One region of the Aliamphritea hakodatensis genome, then DNA from elsewhere that is predicted to be linked to it. Evidence: predicted binding sites of a transcription regulator. Region 1 holds the regulator's gene; each other region holds the start of a gene.
What was found. The regulator LexA, encoded in region 1, represses DNA repair genes until DNA is damaged. The targets are predictions, from matches to a motif close to TACTGTNTANNTANACAGTA.
Positions count from the first base shown of each region.

Region 2: the regulator LexA is predicted to act here: its motif matches at 2,647-2,666, upstream of uvrD (DNA helicase II).
Region 3: the regulator LexA is predicted to act here: its motif matches at 3,115-3,134, upstream of PCI15_RS12175 (S24 family peptidase).

Region 1 covers NZ_AP025281.1:1,896,945-1,903,252, forward strand. The annotation lists gene topA (type I DNA topoisomerase) at 1-559, shown strand, start outside; gene PCI15_RS08640 (DUF6586 family protein) at 642-1,139, shown strand; gene PCI15_RS08645 (hypothetical protein) at 1,167-1,424, shown strand; gene PCI15_RS08650 (cell division inhibitor SulA) at 1,487-1,960, opposite strand; gene lexA (transcriptional repressor LexA) at 1,965-2,567, opposite strand; gene dinG (ATP-dependent DNA helicase DinG) at 2,665-4,821, shown strand; gene rhlB (ATP-dependent RNA helicase RhlB) at 5,129-6,308, shown strand, end outside.
Region 2 covers NZ_AP025281.1:5,067,143-5,073,450, forward strand. The annotation lists gene rnr (ribonuclease R) at 1-1,540, shown strand, start outside; gene uvrD (DNA helicase II) at 2,697-4,919, shown strand; gene PCI15_RS23020 (GGDEF domain-containing protein) at 5,073-6,302, shown strand.
Region 3 covers NZ_AP025281.1:2,654,283-2,660,590, reverse strand. The annotation lists gene PCI15_RS12185 (ankyrin repeat domain-containing protein) at 16-1,872, shown strand; gene PCI15_RS12180 (hypothetical protein) at 1,874-3,037, shown strand; gene PCI15_RS12175 (S24 family peptidase) at 3,148-3,552, shown strand; gene PCI15_RS12170 (Y-family DNA polymerase) at 3,552-4,811, shown strand; gene PCI15_RS12165 (hypothetical protein) at 5,279-6,139, shown strand; gene PCI15_RS12160 (hypothetical protein) at 6,136-6,308, shown strand, end outside.

The DNA.
Region 1 (6,308 bases):
TGAGGTCGAAAAAGGCAGCTACAAGATTAAAGGCTATGACGGCCCGGTTATCGACTGTGATAAATGTGGCGCGGAAATGCAGCTGAAAACCGGTCGGTTCGGTAAGTTCTTTGGCTGTACCGCTGAGGGCTGTAAAAATACCCGTAAACTGCTGAAGAGTGGTGAAGCTGCACCGCCGAAGATGGACCCGGTACCTATGCCTGAGCTGGCCTGTGACAAGGTTGAGGACACCTACGTATTGCGTGACGGCGCGTCCGGTTTGTTCCTGGCTGCCAGCCAGTTCCCGCGGAAACGGGAAACCCGCGCGCCAAAGATCAGTGAGTTGTTGCCGCACCAGAAAGAAATTGATCCGAAGTACAGCTTCCTGTTCAGTGCACCGGTTCAGGATGATGAGGGTAACCCGAGTATTGTCCGTTACAGCCGGAAAACCAAAGAGCAGTATGTGATGACTGAAGTAGAGGGTAAGGCGACGGGCTGGCGGGCTTTTTATCAGGGTAATAGCTGGGTAGTTGAAGCCGCGAAGGCAAAGCCAAAGGCTAAAGCGAAAGCTAAGAAGTAAGGGTCTACACTTAGGGTTGATGGCCACGGCTTTTGCTGTGGCCATTGATGTGTAGTATTTCTTTTTTTTGGCAGGTACCTGTATGTCTCTGAGTGGTTTGAGTCTGACAAATCAGCGACTGTATTTTGCAAAACTGCAGTTGCAGCAATATAGCGCGCTGGCTGACGGTGAGTCAGAGCCTGCGCGGCAGGCACAGTATGAGTCTGTTGTATTTCATCTGATACAGGCTTACCGGTCATTTCTGCGTGAATTGGCAGAGGCCCAGAATGTCCCGTTATCAGCTGATACAGGCAGTGCTGTTGTCTTACTTGAAGGATGTTCTGCGGACTTTGTATCACCGGAACTGCAGGAGCTGGCGATGCTTGAAACAGAAATCGCCTCCTGGCTGGCGCAGATGCAACGGACATTTGTACAGCTTTCTGCTTTGGGTGGAGACAGTCATGAAACCGGTGTAGTGCATCATTCTGAGATCAGTTTAACGATGCTGACTGATGATGACCGGCAATCCAGTCTCACATTGTGGCTGGAAGCATTGTCTTCAGTTATACAGCGCTTACGCGCTGTATCTCAGGAATGGTAATTCATTTTTTAAGATAGAGTTTTATTGATGGCTGAGTTGTTTCTGGAAATTGTTGAGCTTGAGAGTGGTGAAGTTGTACTGCGTGAAATGGAGTCCGATGATGTGCCTGTGATGCGGGTCAGCTTCTCGGATGATATGAAAAAGCGCCTGCAGGATCAGCATCTTGATGTGGCGAAGGTGATGCTGAGTGCCGGCATTCACATGGCTGCAGAAATACAGAATAAGGCTGCTGAAGCACAGGAGCTTAAAAGTGCGGAAGATGAGAAACCGCCGGTTTTGCACTGAGCAGTTAACGATCATAAAAAAAGCGCCACAGGGCGCTTTTTTTATGGCGGATAAAAACTGTTTTATGAGGCTATGCGGTCCCGGATCACAATGCCGTGGCTGGCGCCGTGTTCAGCTGCATTTTCCAGGCCGTTTAGTTGCTCATTGCTGAGCATTCCGGGCCAGGTGATTACCGCGTGGCAGGTGCCTGCTTTCAGGGCCTGGCATGCCAGATCATAAGTTGTGTGGCTGGCGTCGGGTTGTAACAGCATGATCTTGTTAAGATCAATGCCGGCAGCCGAAAGCAGTGCTTTGGGCAGGCTGCTTGGCGGTGCAATCCAGGCAAACCAGCGATCGTCGCGGCTTAACTGAGCAAGCAAAGGCAGTAACATCGTTAACTGATCAAAATCATTGTTTTGCATAACAATTTCAGTGATTTTGCCAGCAAGAGCGGGCATCGGCTGAGATACCTGTTCAGTTAACATGCTGTCAGAAGGGCGAATCAGGGGAATATTCGCGTTCTGAGTGGGTTGAGTTACCAGTTCTGCCTGCATCATGTCGTTATCCTCTTCTAATCACGCCTACGCCAAGGCCTTCAATAGACAATTCCTGTTCTTCCAGGTTGATCACAATCGGGTCAAATTCTTCGTTTTCAGCAATCAGGTACACTAAGTTGCCATCTTTTCTGAAGCGTTTAACGGTAACGTCATCTTCGATACGGGCGACAACGATTTCTCCGTTTTTTGCCTGTTTGCACTGATGTACGGCAAGCAGGTCACCGTCCATAATGCCAACATTCTTCATGCTGGTGCCCCGTACCCGCAGGAGATAGTCCGCTGGCGGGTGAAAGAAGTCTGCAGCAATGGTGCAGCGGTCTTCAACGTGTTGCTGAGCCAGTATCGGGTTACCTGCGGCGACCTGTCCGACGACAGGCAGGCCTGCAGCTTCCTGTTCAAGGTCGGGAATACGGATACCCCGTGATGTGCCAGGTATCATTTCGATTGCGCCTTTACGCGCCAGCGCCTTGAGGTGTTCTTCTGCAGCATTAGCAGATTTAAACCCCAGTTCCCGGGCAATGTCTGCACGGGTTGGCGGATAGCCGGTGGTTGCAATGTAATGTTTTATACATTCAAGAACATCGGTTTGTCGTTGTGTTAGTTTCATGATGATCTCTGTGTTTTTATCCAGTGCCTGTAACTATATACAGTATTTTGCTTTTGTAAACATTTTTTATGTTTATATATCCAGTGTTATTGATAGAATGGCCGCCATTCATACAGACGGATTGATTGACGTGCTGACCGACGATCTTAAAAAACAGATACAGACTGCTTACAGTAAGTTTTTAGCCAGCCGTGGCTTAAAAGCCCGTGCCGGTCAGAAGCGGATGATCGCAGAAGTGGCTAAAGTCATTGGTAATATCCCTGTTGACGATAAAGCTCAGCGCCTGGGGGAAAATCACGTCTGTGTTGTAGAGGCGGGAACCGGGACGGGCAAAACGATCGGCTATTTGCTGGCGGCAATTCCGGTTGCCAAGGCTTTAAAGAAGAAGATTATTCTGTCTACCGCCACCGTGGCCCTTCAGGAACAGTTACTGCACAAAGATTTGCCTGAAGTACTTGAACATACTGAATTGTCGATGAGTTTTACCCTTGCAAAAGGGCGGGGCCGCTATCTTTGTATTAACAAGGTTGAGCAACACCTGGATTCAAGTGCTTCAACCGGTCAGATCGCACTGTATGAAGATGAACAGGCGATGCGGCTGGACCCGGAAACGGAGACTTTTTACAAGCACCTGCTTAATGAGTACGCGTCGGGCCGCTGGGACGGTGACCGGGATAATCTTACCGAAGAGATCGAAGATGCCCGCTGGGGACCCTTAACCAGTGACCATTTACAGTGTACTAACCGCCGCTGTACCAACTTCAGTGCCTGCAGCTTTTTTAAGGCACGGCGGGATCTGGATCAGGTTGAATGCGTGATTGCTAATCACGATATTGTTCTGGCGGATCTCTCTCTGGGGGGCGGGGCTATCCTGCCTGATCCCGGTGAAGCGATATATATTTTCGATGAGGGGCATCATCTGGCGCCCAAGGCCAGTAATCATTTTGCGTTCAGTTTGCGGATCAAGTCATCGTCGCGCTGGCTCAATACCCTTCCCAAGCAACATGCTCAGATGCTGGAACAGCTCGGTCATCCGGGTGTGATGTCTCAGTATGTTGAGCAAACGTTACGTCCTGGCGAAGATTTAAAAATTCTGCTTGAACAGATCCATGAGCTGGTGAAGCCGCTGATGGTCAATGCTGAAAATGGCCGGATACGTGACCGTTACCGCTTTGCCGGTGGTGAAGTCCCTGAAGAGTTAAGGCTGATGTTCAAAGATTCTGAGCATCTGGCTGCCCGGCTGTTAACCCGTCATGAAATGTTACTGGACCTTTTCCGTGAGGCGCTGGACGGTGAGGTGGGTGACATTGATAAACAACTGGCTGAGCAGTGGTATCCGAGGCTTGGGCTTATGGTGTCGCGCTTTCAGTCCATTACCGGTCTGTCGAAAAGTTTTTTCCGGGCTGATGAGCTGAAAGAAAGCCCCACAGCCCGCTGGGTCAATCTGGTAGAGTCGGGTATCGGTCAGGATTTTGAATTTCACAGTGCACCGGTGTCTGCTGCGCATATGCTGCAACAGCATTTGTGGCAAAACTGTTTTGCTGCTGTTGTTACATCCGCGACCCTGACAGCACTGGGGCGATTTGACCGGGTGCTTGATGATCTGGGGCTGCCGCCTGACACCCCGAGTCATAGTTTGCTGAGCCCGTTTGATCATTATAATGCGGCTGAGCTTTATATCCCGGCGATGAATGCCGAGGCCAGTGATCCGGACGCACATACCCAGGCGGTGTGTGACTTCCTGAACAGTGAGCTCGACAGTAAAGCGGCTACGCTGGTGTTATTTACTTCCTGGCGCCAAATGCGCACAGTGCTTGCCTCGCTGGACGAAAAGCTCAACAATAGTGTGCTGTCACAGGGTGATTACAGTAAAAATGAAATACTGAAGCGTCATCGCAGCCGTATTGATGACGGTGAGGGCAGTATTATTTTTGGTTTGGCCTCCTTCACTGAGGGGGTTGATCTGCCAGGGAAGTACCTGACGGAGGTTATCATCACCAAGCTGCCGTTCAGTGTGCCGGATGACCCCGTTGATGCGACCATGGCAGAATGGATTGAAAACAAAGGCGGTAATGCCTTTATGGAGTGGTCTGTTCCGATGGCTTCGGTGCGCCTGACGCAGGCCGCCGGCCGGTTATTACGGACCGAACAGGATACCGGCAGAATCGTTCTGCTGGACCGGCGAGTAGTAAGCCGGCGCTATGGGCGGCAATTATTAGATGCCTTGCCGCCTTTTCGGCGTACCGTTGGCTAATGCCTGACGGTAACGTCTTTCGATGAGTTCCGGGCTTTGTAAGGTATGCGCTTCTTAAGTGGAAAAGAGAAAGTGAAGAGTATGCAGCATAGCCGGCGGAATAATATAAGTATTTGAATACATAGGTACTAACTTGATAAAAAATTTGTTTCGTAAGGTGAATAAGTCACCGGAATCAGCAGAGGCACAGCCGCAGGCTGCAGCCGTTACGTCTCAGGAAAAGTCGACTGAAGCCAAAACAAAGTCAAAGCCAAAGGTAAAATCCAAACCGCGGCAGCCAAAGGCGAAGCCACCGGTTTCGTGGTCTGTGGATCAGTTTCAGGTGGAGCCTGAGGAGGGTAAACAGCGTTTTCACGACTTTAATTTGCCAGATGATGTGATGCATGCCATTGCTGATCTTGAGTTTAAGTACTGTTCTGCCATTCAGGCGGCAACGCTGAACCAGTCTCTGGCCGGTAACGATATGATCGGCAAGGCGCAGACAGGCACGGGTAAAACCGCCGCGTTTCTGATCAGTATTATTACTGACCTGATTGACTTTCCGCTTGAGCATAAGCGTGCCCGGGGTGTTCCGCGGGCGCTGATCATTGCACCGACCCGTGAATTAACCTTGCAGATCGCTTCGGATGCTGAACAGTTGTCCAAATACTGTGATCTGAGTGTTGTTTCGCTGGTGGGCGGAATGGATTACGACAAACAGCGTAAACAGCTGGCAGCCCGTCCGGTGGATATTCTGGTTGCTACTCCCGGCCGTCTGATCGATTTTGTGCGCAGTTCTGATGTGGATCTGGGGGATGTTGAGGTGATGGTTCTGGATGAGGCCGACCGGATGCTTAGCATGGGCTTTATTCCTGATGTCCGCACTATCATCCGTCATACGCCGCGCAAAGGCGACAGGCAGACGCTGTTGTACAGTGCGACCTTTACTGACGACATTATGAACCTTGCCAAGCAGTGGACGGTCGATGCGCAGGTGATTGAAATTGAACCGGAAAAAAGAAGTACAGATTCTGTCACTCAGCAGGTCTATCTGGTTTCCCGTCAGGAGAAATATACCCTTCTTCGTAACTTTATGCGGGCCAATCAGCTGGAGCGGGTAATTGTGTTTGGTAACCGCCGTGACGAAACCCGCCGGCTGGCTGAGCGCCTGCAGAAAGACGGTTTGTCGGCAGCCCTGCTGTCTGGTGAGATACCCCAGCAAAAACGCCTGAAAACCCTTGAGGCTTTCCGTAGCGGTACGATAAACATTCTGGTCGCCACTGATGTTGCCGGCCGGGGGATACATGTTGATGGCGTCAGCCATGTTATTAACTATGCATTACCTGAAGATCCGGACGACTATGTACACCGGATTGGCCGTACCGGCCGGGCAGGCTCTACCGGTACTTCAATCAGCTTTGCCAGTGAAGATGATGCCTTCCTGATTCCGGATATTGAAGCGGAAGCCGGGGTGAAGATGGAGTGTATTTATCCGGATCCCCATTTAT
Region 2 (6,308 bases), 2.0 Mb from region 1:
CGACAAACAGCATCGCGCCGACCTGAGGGCTCTGCCCTTTGTAACGATCGATGGCGAAGATGCCAGAGATTTTGACGACGCGGTTTATTGCGAATCACAGTCCGGTGGCAGCTGGAAACTCTGGGTTGCCATTGCGGATGTCTCACACTATGTCACCCCGGACAGCGTCCTGGATCAGGAAGCCGGAAAGCGTGGCACCTCTGTGTACTTCCCGGGCCATGTCGTTCCGATGCTGCCAGAAGCACTGTCCAACGGGCTGTGCTCCCTGAATCCGAACGCCGACCGTCTGGTACTGGCGTGTGAAATGAATATCAGCGCCCGGGGCGTGATGACCGGCTATCAGTTTTCAGAAGCGATCATTCACTCCCACGCAAGGCTGACCTATAACCAGGTCAACGCCCTGTTAACCGCACCGGCATCAGGGCTGGGCCGGCGTATGCGTGACAAACACGCTGCGCTGTTACCCCATATACAGGCGCTACACCAACTCTACGGCGCCCTGAAGCAGGCACGGGATACACGTGGCGCAATCGACTTTGACACCCAGGAAGTAACATTCCGGTTCAACACTGATCGCAAGGTAGACCAGATTCTTCCGGTCCGGCGCAACGACGCCCACAAACTGATCGAAGAATGTATGTTATGTGCAAACGTTGCCACCGCACGCTTTCTGGAAAAAACACAGCTGCCCGCCCTTTACCGCAACCATCACGGTCCGCAGGAGAAGAAGCTTAAAAATTTAAGAAGCTTCCTCACGGATAAAGGCCTGACACTGGCCGGCGGCAACAAACCAACCCCGGCTCACTATGACCACCTGCTCAGCAGCCTTGAAGCGCGCCCGGATGCCGGCGCCGTTCAGTCGATGATGTTACGGTCACTCAGCCAGGCAGAATACAGCGCCGACAACAACGGTCATTTCGGCTTAGCTTACCCGGCTTATGCGCACTTCACTTCACCGATCCGTCGCTATCCTGATCTGCTGGTACACCGGGCAATCCGCTCAGTGATCCGCCGGCAGGAAAGCGGCGGCACAATGCGCCGGGCCCTGAAGCGGCTAACCGGCATCGGCAGTGATCCTGTTCACCGGGTAAAAAGTGCTGAGCCACTGGACCCGTCAGTCAGCTATCCGTACAGCAAAGAAAGCATGCACACGCTGGCAGCGAACTGCTCACAACAATCCCGCCGGGCAGACAAAGCCAGCTGGGACGTCGATGCCTGGCTTAAATGTGACTACATGAAAGACACTACCGGTACGGCCTTTACCGGCACGGTTACCACGGTGACAGCGTTTGGCTTATTCATCGAACTGGATGATATAAAAATCGAAGGCCTGGTACATATCAGTACACTCAACACCGATTTTTATCATTTTGACGAGACCAGGCAACGCCTGACAGGTGAACGGAATCACAACCACTATTCAATTGGCGACACTGTTCAGGTCACCGTAGCCCGTGTGGATATGGAGCAGAAAAAAATCGAGTTCCAGATAACCGATATGCGCGCTGAACCCCGTCGCAGGAAGAGCAGAAAACGGTAACAGAACGCCTGTTACTCAAGAGTGCCCCCCGACGCCGGGGCGGCACGTCTGAAACCCTGCGCGCCAGCCCGGCAAAAACGCTTAACGGCCCTCTCTCCGACTCATCCCTCACTGACAACTGCCCCCCTTTAGCAGCACATAAACGTATTGCTTATCTCCCCGGTGGTCAAACGCCCGGCGCTGCAAAAATGAACAAAAAATGAATAAAACCGTCATTTCTAAATACATGACGCGCCCGTCTGAAACATTGATCTGCATCAATTTTTTACCCATCCAACAAAATTTAAACGCCAGAAAATTCAAACAAAAAAACCTTTTAGGAATTATTCCTATATCTTCTGACACGCAAATCTCAATAATTAAATAACAAGGGCAGGATGCCCCGGTGATCAGGACGATTACCCACTGAAAGGAAGCACAAAGACCTGTCTGGTGCAGGGACAGCACCGGTTAAGACAGATCAGCCGGAGTAAAGGACACTCCGGAAATATCTGCCAGAGCAGACAAAAGGCTAAGGAAGCCGACAACTGCAGGATGCAGAAATCAAACAAACACTGTTATTTAAATAAGAGTTGTTTACATGAGCAGGAAGCTCGGAGCCCGAAACAGTCAGGCGAACAGGATGATCACCTGCTGAAGGGAACACCGTGATCTGTCAGGCACACGGAAAGCGCCACTCAATGACAGATCCGGCCGGAGTAAAGGACATTCCGGTCATCAGCTCAGGCAGAAAAGAGGCCATGGAGGCCAGCGGTTGCAGGAAGCAGCCTTAATGAACCAGGGACGTGTTCACGGCAAACAGGACGTTACCGTTAAACAGGGAAGATCAGGCTGCAGGGATAAGCAGCACAGGGTCAGCAGGAGCACCGACCACCCCGCAAGGCTCATGATGAACCACCGGGATTCAGGGACGCACTTTTAAGCAAAGGGAATAGCACTGGCCAACGGCCGGAAATCTGTAAGGCAGGTAAAGGAGGCAAAGCCGGACAGACTACATTTCAAGAAAGCATTCAGTGACGATTGAATGCTTTTTTTCTTTCTGCCTTTCTTTTGTACCGGCTGTTCAGATAACACTCGCACCCGTTCATGGGTCTGCTATAATCCGCTACTGATTATTTATACAGCAAATTCTGCATCAGCACAGACCCGGGCACTTATGGACGTATCTCACCTGCTTGACTCACTCAACGAAGCGCAGCGCGACGCAGTTTCCGCGCCACTTGGTAACCTGCTGGTTCTGGCCGGTGCAGGCTCAGGCAAAACCCGGGTACTGGTTCACCGGATCGCCTGGCTGATTCAGACAGAAGGCCTGTCACCCTATTCGATTATGGCGGTGACCTTTACCAACAAAGCAGCCAAAGAAATGCGCGGCCGGATCGAAGAACTGATGGGCCTGAACCCCAGTGGTATGTGGGTAGGCACCTTCCACGGACTGGCGCACCGGATTCTGCGGGCACACTGGCGCGATGCGGGCCTGACTGAAAACTTCCAGATCATGGACTCTGACGATCAGTTACGCCTGGTCAAACGGCTCAGCAAAGAAATGAATCTGGATGACAGCCGCTGGCCGGCCAAGCAGTTCCAGTGGTACATCAACGCTCAGAAAGATGATGGCCTGCGCGCCGCCCATATTGACCCCGGCGGTGATCCCTATGCGCAGATGATGGTCACCATGTACAGCGCCTATGAAGAAGCCTGTGAACGTGGCGGCATGGTGGACTTTGGTGAACTGATCCTGCGGTCACTGGAATTACTGCGTGACCGCAACCCTTCCCTGCTGAAGCACTATCAGGACCGCTTCCGCTATATTCTGGTGGACGAATTTCAGGACACCAACACCATCCAGTATGCCTGGCTGAAACTGCTGTGCAGCGAAATGGACCCGCGCCAGCCCCAGCCGGAAAAACTGATGGCCGTCGGCGATGACGACCAATCCATTTACGGCTGGCGTGGCGCTAAAATCGAGAATATCCAGCGCTTTAAAGACGACTACAACGACACGACCGTAGTGCGTCTGGAACAGAACTACCGTTCCACCCGGAATATCCTCAGCGCTGCCAACGCCGTTATCGTCAATAACCAGGGACGTCTGGGTAAAGAACTGTGGACCGAGGGCACCGATGGCGAACCCATCTCCGTTTACGCCGCCTTCAATGAGCAGGACGAGTCACGCTTCATCGTCGATCAGATTGAAAGCTGGGTGCGGGACGGCAACCTGCGCAATGAATCAGCCATTCTGTACCGCTCCAATGCCCAGTCACGGGTGCTTGAGGAAGCTCTGATCCGTGCTGGTATGCCATACCGTATCTACGGGGGCCAGCGTTTCTATGACCGGCTCGAAATCAAAAACGCCCTTGCCTACATGCGCCTGCTGGGCAACCGTGAAGATGACACCGCCATGGAGCGGGTCATTAACGTGCCTACACGGGGTATTGGCGGCAAAACCATTGAAGAAGTCCGTCTGCACGCCCGGACAGAAGGCGTCTCCATGTGGCGTGCTGCCAATGAAGTGGTGGAACTTAATAAACTCTCTGCCCGGGCTGCCAACGCCCTGCAGGCCTTTATTGATCTGATCAACGACCTTGACCAGAACACCCAGCATGCCGAACTGAACGAACAGACAGAACACGTAGTGCAGTATTCCGGTCTGATTGAGCATCACCTGAAAGAAAAGGGTGAGAAAGGACAGGCGCGGGTCGAAAACCTTGAAGAACTGGTCAGCGCAGCGCGTCAGTACCTTTCCACCTGGGAACCTGATAAAGAAGAAAACGTTAACGCCACGCCGTTATCTGCCTTCCTTGACCAGGCCGCTCTGGATGCCGGTGATACCCAGGCTGATGAACATCAGGACAGCGTACAGCTGATGACCCTTCACTCCGCAAAGGGCCTGGAGTTTCCGCTGGTGTTTCTGGCAGGTATGGAAGAAGGCCTGTTCCCGCACAATATGTCAATTGAAGAACCCGGCCGCCTGGAAGAAGAACGCCGGCTTTGCTACGTCGGCATTACCCGGGCCATGCAGCAGCTGTATCTGACATACGCGGAATCCCGCCGCTTGCACGGCAACGAAACCTTTAACCGCCCGTCCCGTTTCATCCGCGAGATCCCGGAAGAACATCTGCAGGAAGTGCGCCTGAATGCCAGCATTCGCCGCCCGGTGACAGCTCAGCGGGCACCGCAGCAACCCTCATATGCGCAGGCACAGGCCGGTCAGGATGTACCGTCCATCGTACTTGGCCAGCGGGTTTCCCATCCGATCTTCGGTGACGGCGTGGTCGTTAATTATGAAGGCCAGGGGCCAAAAGCCCGGGTCCAGATTAACTTCGACTACGAAGGCACAAAATGGCTGGTTGTCGGTTACGCCAATCTGCAACCTCTCTGATCAGCCCCTGACAGCCGGCACATCTGCCGGCTGTTTTATACACATTTTCCCTTATCAGCCATTAGTCGTAGTTTTTTTGCCTTAACCCCTTTCTTTTCTGTGGTTAATCAGGCAAAAATATATGTACTGAAACTGAATGACGGCAAAGGGAACATGGCCTTAATATTCCGTGAATATGCATATCCAACCACCATACTGGCCGGCTTCCACTGGTCGGTCCTGCTGTGCATCTACAGCATACTGGTATGCCCCTTTTTGGCCGGAATGCCTGCCCATACTCTGCTGAGCCTCTATGCTACTTCCGTGATACTGACCGCCCTCTGTATTCAGTCAGCCCAAAACCGCACAGCCCCTGATACCGCAGAGACATCTCCTGCAACGTCTTTCTGTATTCAGATACTTATCTGGACCATGCTCGGCTGCGCCATTGCTACATTTAATGCCCTGACGTTTGACTTTCCACCCGGCAGCGCCGAAAAAGTGATCATCGGTTTTGGTTTTCTGGGCATTTATAACGCCGTCAGCTGCCTGCTCCGGCAACAACACAAACAACTTAAGCCACGGCAGCTTCAGGCGTTACATTTCTGGCTACGCTATGGTGTCATTACGCTGCCGGTGGTCATTGCGGTCATGACGATATGGATCATCAATGTCCAGCTTGCAACCTACTGGGCTGACTACCCGTTACCGGCCAGATCCCCGGAACAGATCGTGCTGGCCAGCACCCTGTTTATGCTACTGATCGCCATCCTGATCAGCCAGAACCTGCTGCGCAGCGGTTTCAGAATACTCAACAGCCAGGCCCGCCAGCTGTTACTCAGCATCGACCGCCGCGCCAATACACTGAATCCGTCACACCACTGTGAGTTTAAAAGCGTACGTCAGCCTGACATTCAAATACTCAACAACCCTGCATATCAGCAAAAAATTATTCATCGCCTGAGAGCACTGAAATATCTGGACCCGGTCACCGGCACCCACAACGCCCGCTTCATCAAAGACTTTCTCAACAACCGCCACCAGCAGGAGCCTGATCTGCAACTGCACCTTTTATTGATTGAAATCAAAGAGCAACCCGCAGAAAACGTCCTACACTACAGGGACGATTCTGATGTAATACAGGCAAAAGCTGCCCAGCGCATTCATCAGTTTCTGATGGCTGAAGATATTCTGGCCAGGCTGGATAACAACTGTTTTGCAGTGATTCCTGCCAACCCGGAACGCCTGGATGAAAGCCACTTTATCCGCTGCCTGAAACAAAATTTGCAACAGCAGCCACTGATACTGAACAACCGTTCAGCTTACGTTAAGTGCAAAATCCGTAGGCAAAGCTTCCTTATGCACAGTGCTAATGCTGGGGTTGACTACGCCTTTCATCATTAAAAACGC
Region 3 (6,308 bases), 760 kb from region 1:
GTTGGGGGTGAAGTCATGGATGAATACACTGTCAGGTTTAACCAAAACTTTCCCTCGCAGTATTTATGTACAGTTTTTATTTTTATCGCTTTGCTTCTGGGCAACTCTGTTGCAGCGGTGGCTGAGCAGTCAGAACCTCCAGAAGCACAAGCCCCGTCAGACGTAAGCCCATTCATACAGCAACAACTACAAAGCCCGGAAGGGTTGTTTGAACTGTTAATGATAGGTGTCTTTAGTGACGACCTTGATTTAATAGAGCAAAGCCTTATCAACCAGGTAAATCTGAAGAGCACAACAGAACAAGGTGAATCCCCGATATTCATTGCTGCCGCCCTGGGTAATGAAAGGGTAGTGAAATTGCTGCTCAGCTACAGGAATGAGTTTGATCTCAATAAACCCAATAATGAGGGCATATCTCCGTTAATGGCTGCCGTTATGGGGGAGCATACAGGTGTTGTGAAGATGCTTATTGATGCTGGCGCGGATTATAAGGCATCAAATTTCAATGAAGGGCAAATACAGAGCGTTCAGAGCCTGGCGTTGGCAAGCAACGACCCTGATTTGGTCGAATTATTTGATAAGGAAAGGGCAGATGCCCTAAGACTTAACATTAATCTGATCATTGCATCATCCGACTTATTCGATGGGGCCATAGAAGGTGATGTCGATCGGGTCAGAAACAGTCTGGAATTTTTTACCGACACTGACAGAACCACAATTCTTGACGAAAACGGCTGGTCTCCGCTTATGCATGCAGCGGCTAACGGTCACCTGAATGTTGTTAAGTTCCTGGTTGATGCTTCATTTGATGTAAATCAGCAGTACGGAGAAGAGCGGTTAACCATCTTGATGGCTGCAGCGGCAAATGATGATATTGATCTGGCCAAATATATCATCAGCCAGGGTGGCCGCTTTAGCTTGAGACAAAAAAACGGGCTTACGGCTGCCCAAATTGCCAGGGCTGTTGGCGCGACTTCTGTGTTAACCGTACTTGAAGGCACTCATAAGTCTGCAGATGCTTTCGTCGCGGCCAAAACAGGCGATATAGGGGCTTTACTTGGTTTTATGAAGAAGCGAAATGTCTCTGCCATGACTGATGATAAAGCCTGGACGCCTTTTTTCCATGCCGTTAACTCAAATCAGCTAAAAGCAGCCGTTTTGATTCTGAGTAAATATAACTCCAGACCCGTTCATCACATGACAGTACGTGGTGAAAGCCCTATGACAATTGCCATAGCAAACGGAAACATGGACATGGTTAAGTTGCTGGTCAGGCATGGGGCCCCAATAGAGAAAAACATTAAGGGGGATCTACCGCTGGATGCTTTGGCGGCACAGCTTAACCAACAAGAAATTGCTAAATACTTAAAAGCACAACGCAAAGAGCTGACGCTTGAACTTCAAAGGGAGTTACTGATTGCTGGTTATAAGGTTGGTAAACCGGATGGTATAGCCGGCGGCATGACTAAAAAGGCGTTGGTGTCTTTTAATAAAACCGTTACAAAACCACTAAATTATCGCGAAACAATAAACTACTTAAGGTCTGGCAGGGGAAAGCGCTCTTTTTATGTTTGCAATGTAAGTAAAAAAAAGAAGGTTTTTTACGCGGTTGCGAATCTACGTAATTATAAGGTCGGTGGCTGGTGGGGCGTTGATAAAAACAGGTGTAGATTGCATACAAGTAAGATTGGTATGAATGGTGAGGCCACATTTTTACACAGTACGCATTTTAAAAACTTTGAAAGGACTGAGTTAATCTGTGCGCCACAAACTGTTATAGATCATAGTACTTCAAAGAAATGTAAAGCAATGGAGACGTTTTATCATGTACCCCTGACAGACAAAGGGATTGTCGTATGGATAGGGGGCTGAGATGAATCATTTGTCGAGAGCGTCGCTGTTCTGTGCATTGATCATCCAATTATCTATTGTAGATACGACGCATGCACGCTACGTACCCGCAGCGCCTATTGATCCTAAAGATCGACAAGAATGCTCGGATCATGCCAAAAGGCTTCGAGCCATAAGTAAGTCTATTTATGATAAAGCAAGGGAAGCGCGCCGAAGATTTTATGCTACTCGTCCTACACCTAGGCAGTCGACAGCATTTAGCGAATGGCATAGTGGTGTCTGTAAAGAAGGGAATGATATTTTCGTCAGATCAATGCGTGAAGAAAATGAATGCCATAGGCAGGTTAGAGCATATAAGAAATCGGTGAGAAGCCAAAACACGCTTGCTAATCAGTCGAAAAGAGTTTTCAACCAACCTAGAAAGGTTATATTTAAAAGTTATCAGCCATCAGCAAAAAAAATGGCAGTTAGCTATGTGTCTAAACATAATTCCGATGTAGCAGCGATTAATCATGTCAGGAATCAATATTTAAAAAGACAAAAACAAATAGCGCTAGCTAAAACAGCCTGGGGGTTGATTAACGGGCAAGGTGGATGGGCTCAGCGATTAGATTTTGCAAAAAACTCTTCACTTCAGCTAAACGGCTTGAGGAAGGGGAATCCATTATCAAAGATGTTAACTTCATCCGGTATTAAATCTGTAAGCGGGATTGGTGCTGATTTAATTAAACGTTTTGAGTCAGGGTTTCAATCGTTTAACCATGGTTACTCCGGTAACCGATATCAGCCTTATCAAAGTTTATTGAATATATCGAACTATGCGCATGAATCTATCAACCTCGGTAAGACTGACCTTCTGAGTGAAGTCAATAGCATCCGGTTTGAGGATGGCAATATGCATCCGTCGGTGAAAATAGTTCAGGCTATTGCGGATAGCTATGTTAAGTATAAAACGGTGATAGCCAGCCAGCCGAAGAGGAGTGTTGCGGTTCGGAAACCCAACAGAGCCCAACCCAGCCGAAGCAGCCAAATGTATAAAAATGATAATCCTGATTGCGAAAAGATTTCGCGAAGATCAGGACTTGATCTGCTTAACGACGCTGAACTGATGAGAGATCAACATGAAAGTATTAGAGAATCCACCAGGCAGGTATTAATTTCTATGGGTTGTCGGCCAAACTTTTAAGAATGTAAACAATAGGCTCTGTCTGTTGCTCTCCATTGTTAACGTGTTTCAGTAGCTGAAGCACGTTTTCTTGCTTATACTGTATTTATGTACAGTATAAGGTTTGTTCTATGCTTCGTTTTATTCCCATACCGGCACAGGCCGGCATCAGCGGTTTTGAGTCGCCGGCTGCTGAGTACACACAATCTGCCCTGAATCTGGATGAGCTGCTCATCGATCATCCGTCTGCTACCTACCTTGGCTATGCCGAGGGGGAGTCCATGGTAGGAGAAGGGATCTTCTCCGGTGATTTACTGGTGATCTCACGGTTCGAGAAAGTGAAAGACCAGGACGTCGTTGTTGCCAACCTCAATGGCGTGTTTGTTTGTAAGAAGATCGACAAGCGCCGGGCTATGCTGCTGTCGGCGGCGCCGGGCAGGGCGCCGTATCATATCCGTGAAGGGGATGATTTTCAGATTGAAGGGGTGGTGATCCGCTCCATCCGCTTGCACCGGCCGCTGGTGAAGAGTATCTGATGTACGCGCTCTGTGATGCCAACAGCATGTATGCCAGCTGTGAGAAGATCTTTGATCCTTCGATTCGTGATAAACCTGTGGTGGTGCTAACCAATAATGATGGCTGCATCTGTGCAGCGTGTCATATCGCTAAGCGTCTGGGCATCGATAAGAAGTTTGTGCCGTACTTTAAGGTAAAGGAAGATCTTGAGCGAGCTGGGGCGGTGATCCGGTCCAGTAACTATGAGCTGTACGCGGATATCAGCCAGCGGATGATGGATGTGTGTTCCCGGTATGCGCCAAACAGCCATATCTATTCCATTGATGAAGTGTTTCATGATTACCAGGGCTGGATGCCGCCTGAAGGCTGGTTTAAGCATGCCTGGGCCATTCGCAGGGCCGTTTGGCAGGAAGTACGTTTACCCATAGGCGTGGGCATAGGCCCAACCCTGACGTTGGCTAAAGCGGCTAACCATGCAGCTAAACGTATACCGGGCTATCGGGGCGTGGCGGTGATCGATGATGAAACAAGCCGTCGGTATGTGCTTCAAAACATGGAACTGACAGACGTTTGGGGCATTGGTAGCCGTCTGGCCAGACGACTACAGGCGCTGGGGGTTGATACGGTATGGAAGCTGGCCAACGCCAACCCGGGCTGGATCCGGAAGAATTTTTCCGTGCTGGTGGAAGGTACGGTGTATGAGTTGAGTGGCATTGCTAAGCTTGGCTGGGATGATGTACGGGCGCCGAAGAAAGAGATTTACAGTATTCGTAGTTTTGGGCAACGGATATTCACCCCGGCTGATCTGTTACAGGCGCTGACTCAGCACGCCGGCATTGCCGCAGCTAAACTGCGCCGGCAGAACAGCCTGGCAGGTACGGCGATTATCTTTGCCACCAGCTCCCCGCACGATGCCCGCGGCTATTATCGGAAATACATCACCCATCGCTTTGCGGTACCGACACAGGATACCACCGTCATCGCCAATGCCTGCCGGCAAGCGGTGCAAGCTATCTATCGCCCGGGAGTACCGTTCTATCGCTGCGGCGTGGGTCTTATAGACCTCAGCGAGAAAGCCGCCTTTCAGCACGACCTCTTCACACCCTCTGCAGACAACCCCGAACTGATGGCCTGCATGGATGCTATCAACGTGAAATACGGCCGTGACACCGCCCACATCGCCGGGCAGGGCATCCGCCAGAAGTTCGCCATGCGCAGGCAGTTTCTTTCCCCTCAGTACACCACCAGGCTGAGTGATATACCAAGGGTCAAGTGTTAATGCATTAGGAAGTAATAACGGTGACGGATTGATGATTTATCAGGCTGGCATGACGTTCAAAAACCGAAAAATTTTGTCACGTAATAGCTCTACCGGATGGTGGGCAGTTTGCTGAAGAAAAATTTCAAGCATTATCGGGTATTGATTGCATAAGTGATGTTTAAGAACCGGCCAGATCCAATTGCCGGCAAGGCTTTTAACGCATACGAGCGCATTGCCGCGGTGCTTTATGTGAGCCGTAGTATGTTCTGAAGAGTCTGGATGTGGCTAAGGTGTATGTGTCTGATCTGGTGGAGTAACAGAGTAGGATGTTTGTATATAGCGTCGAGTCGGTTGATGATTGATTCTCAAATAGTGACTTAATGCATATGTTGTGGAAATCTTTGCTCAAATGGGTCAATATTGCTGCTGCCTATATGTGATGTATGCATGTTTAGGCTTTTATTGATAAGGATTATCGAGATTTTATGGCCTCCCTAGATATTACATTTCAGCTATATCGTTATCAGCTTTTACCTATTGACAGGTTTCTTCAGACCAGCCTGTTGAATGGAGCTAACACAATCAATGAGCTTATTGAAAGGAAAAACGAATTTTTTAATATAGCTCTATCGAATGTATCTGATAGTCCAGGTAAGAAGAAAGATGTTGAGATTAAAATTATAACTTCCGTTGGTGATATCTATCTTCTTAAACTGGCAAAAAAAAGAAAGGTAAATGTAGAAACAAAGCAGTTTAAGAAAGATGAAATAGAAAATTGGCCGTCGGTTTACGTTGTAGTTAATAACCACCCAGATATTCAGATGATTGCTGTTCAAAAAAGAACTAGCGCATTTGTTAACACAGGCACAGTCATAAATCATTTATTTGAAAGCTTAAAGCATACAATGCAGGGTTATCACTTAACGTCATTGTATGAGCCAAAGTTTGAAAGCAAGAAGTTCTGGCGATTGCTTAGCATGCTGCAGAAGCAAGGTGAGGAAGTTCATTCTATCGAATTTGAAATTGTGACTGCTAATATGGCGAGTATTTCAAAGACTCTTCCAGATGATTTGAAAGCCTTCGCAAAAGCAACTAACTCAGTAAAAACCAGCCTCAAAATTGAATCTGACTCCGACGCAAGCTTGAAGCTAGAGCAGTCTGAGCCATTAATGAAGGGTTTAGTTGATTACGCCAGTGAAGGGGGGGGCAATATACGTATTAAGCTTGCTGGTATATCAAAAACACACCATACTTCTGAAACAATCACAGAAGTTTCTGTAGATGACTTAGATATAGAAGGTTCTGCTGAACAGGCCATTGAAGCTTTACAGGAAATTTTTAAATGATATCTGAAGTTGCTAAAACATCTTTGATTTCGTTATCAATTGGGTTCCTCGTTGAAATCGCTGGTTCTTGGTTATCTTCTGACTTCCTATCTAGTTTTTTTAAAGCTAACTTAATTACTATTCTGGTAGCCCTGCTTGCTGTAAACGCTGCAACAATGGGGATTGTATT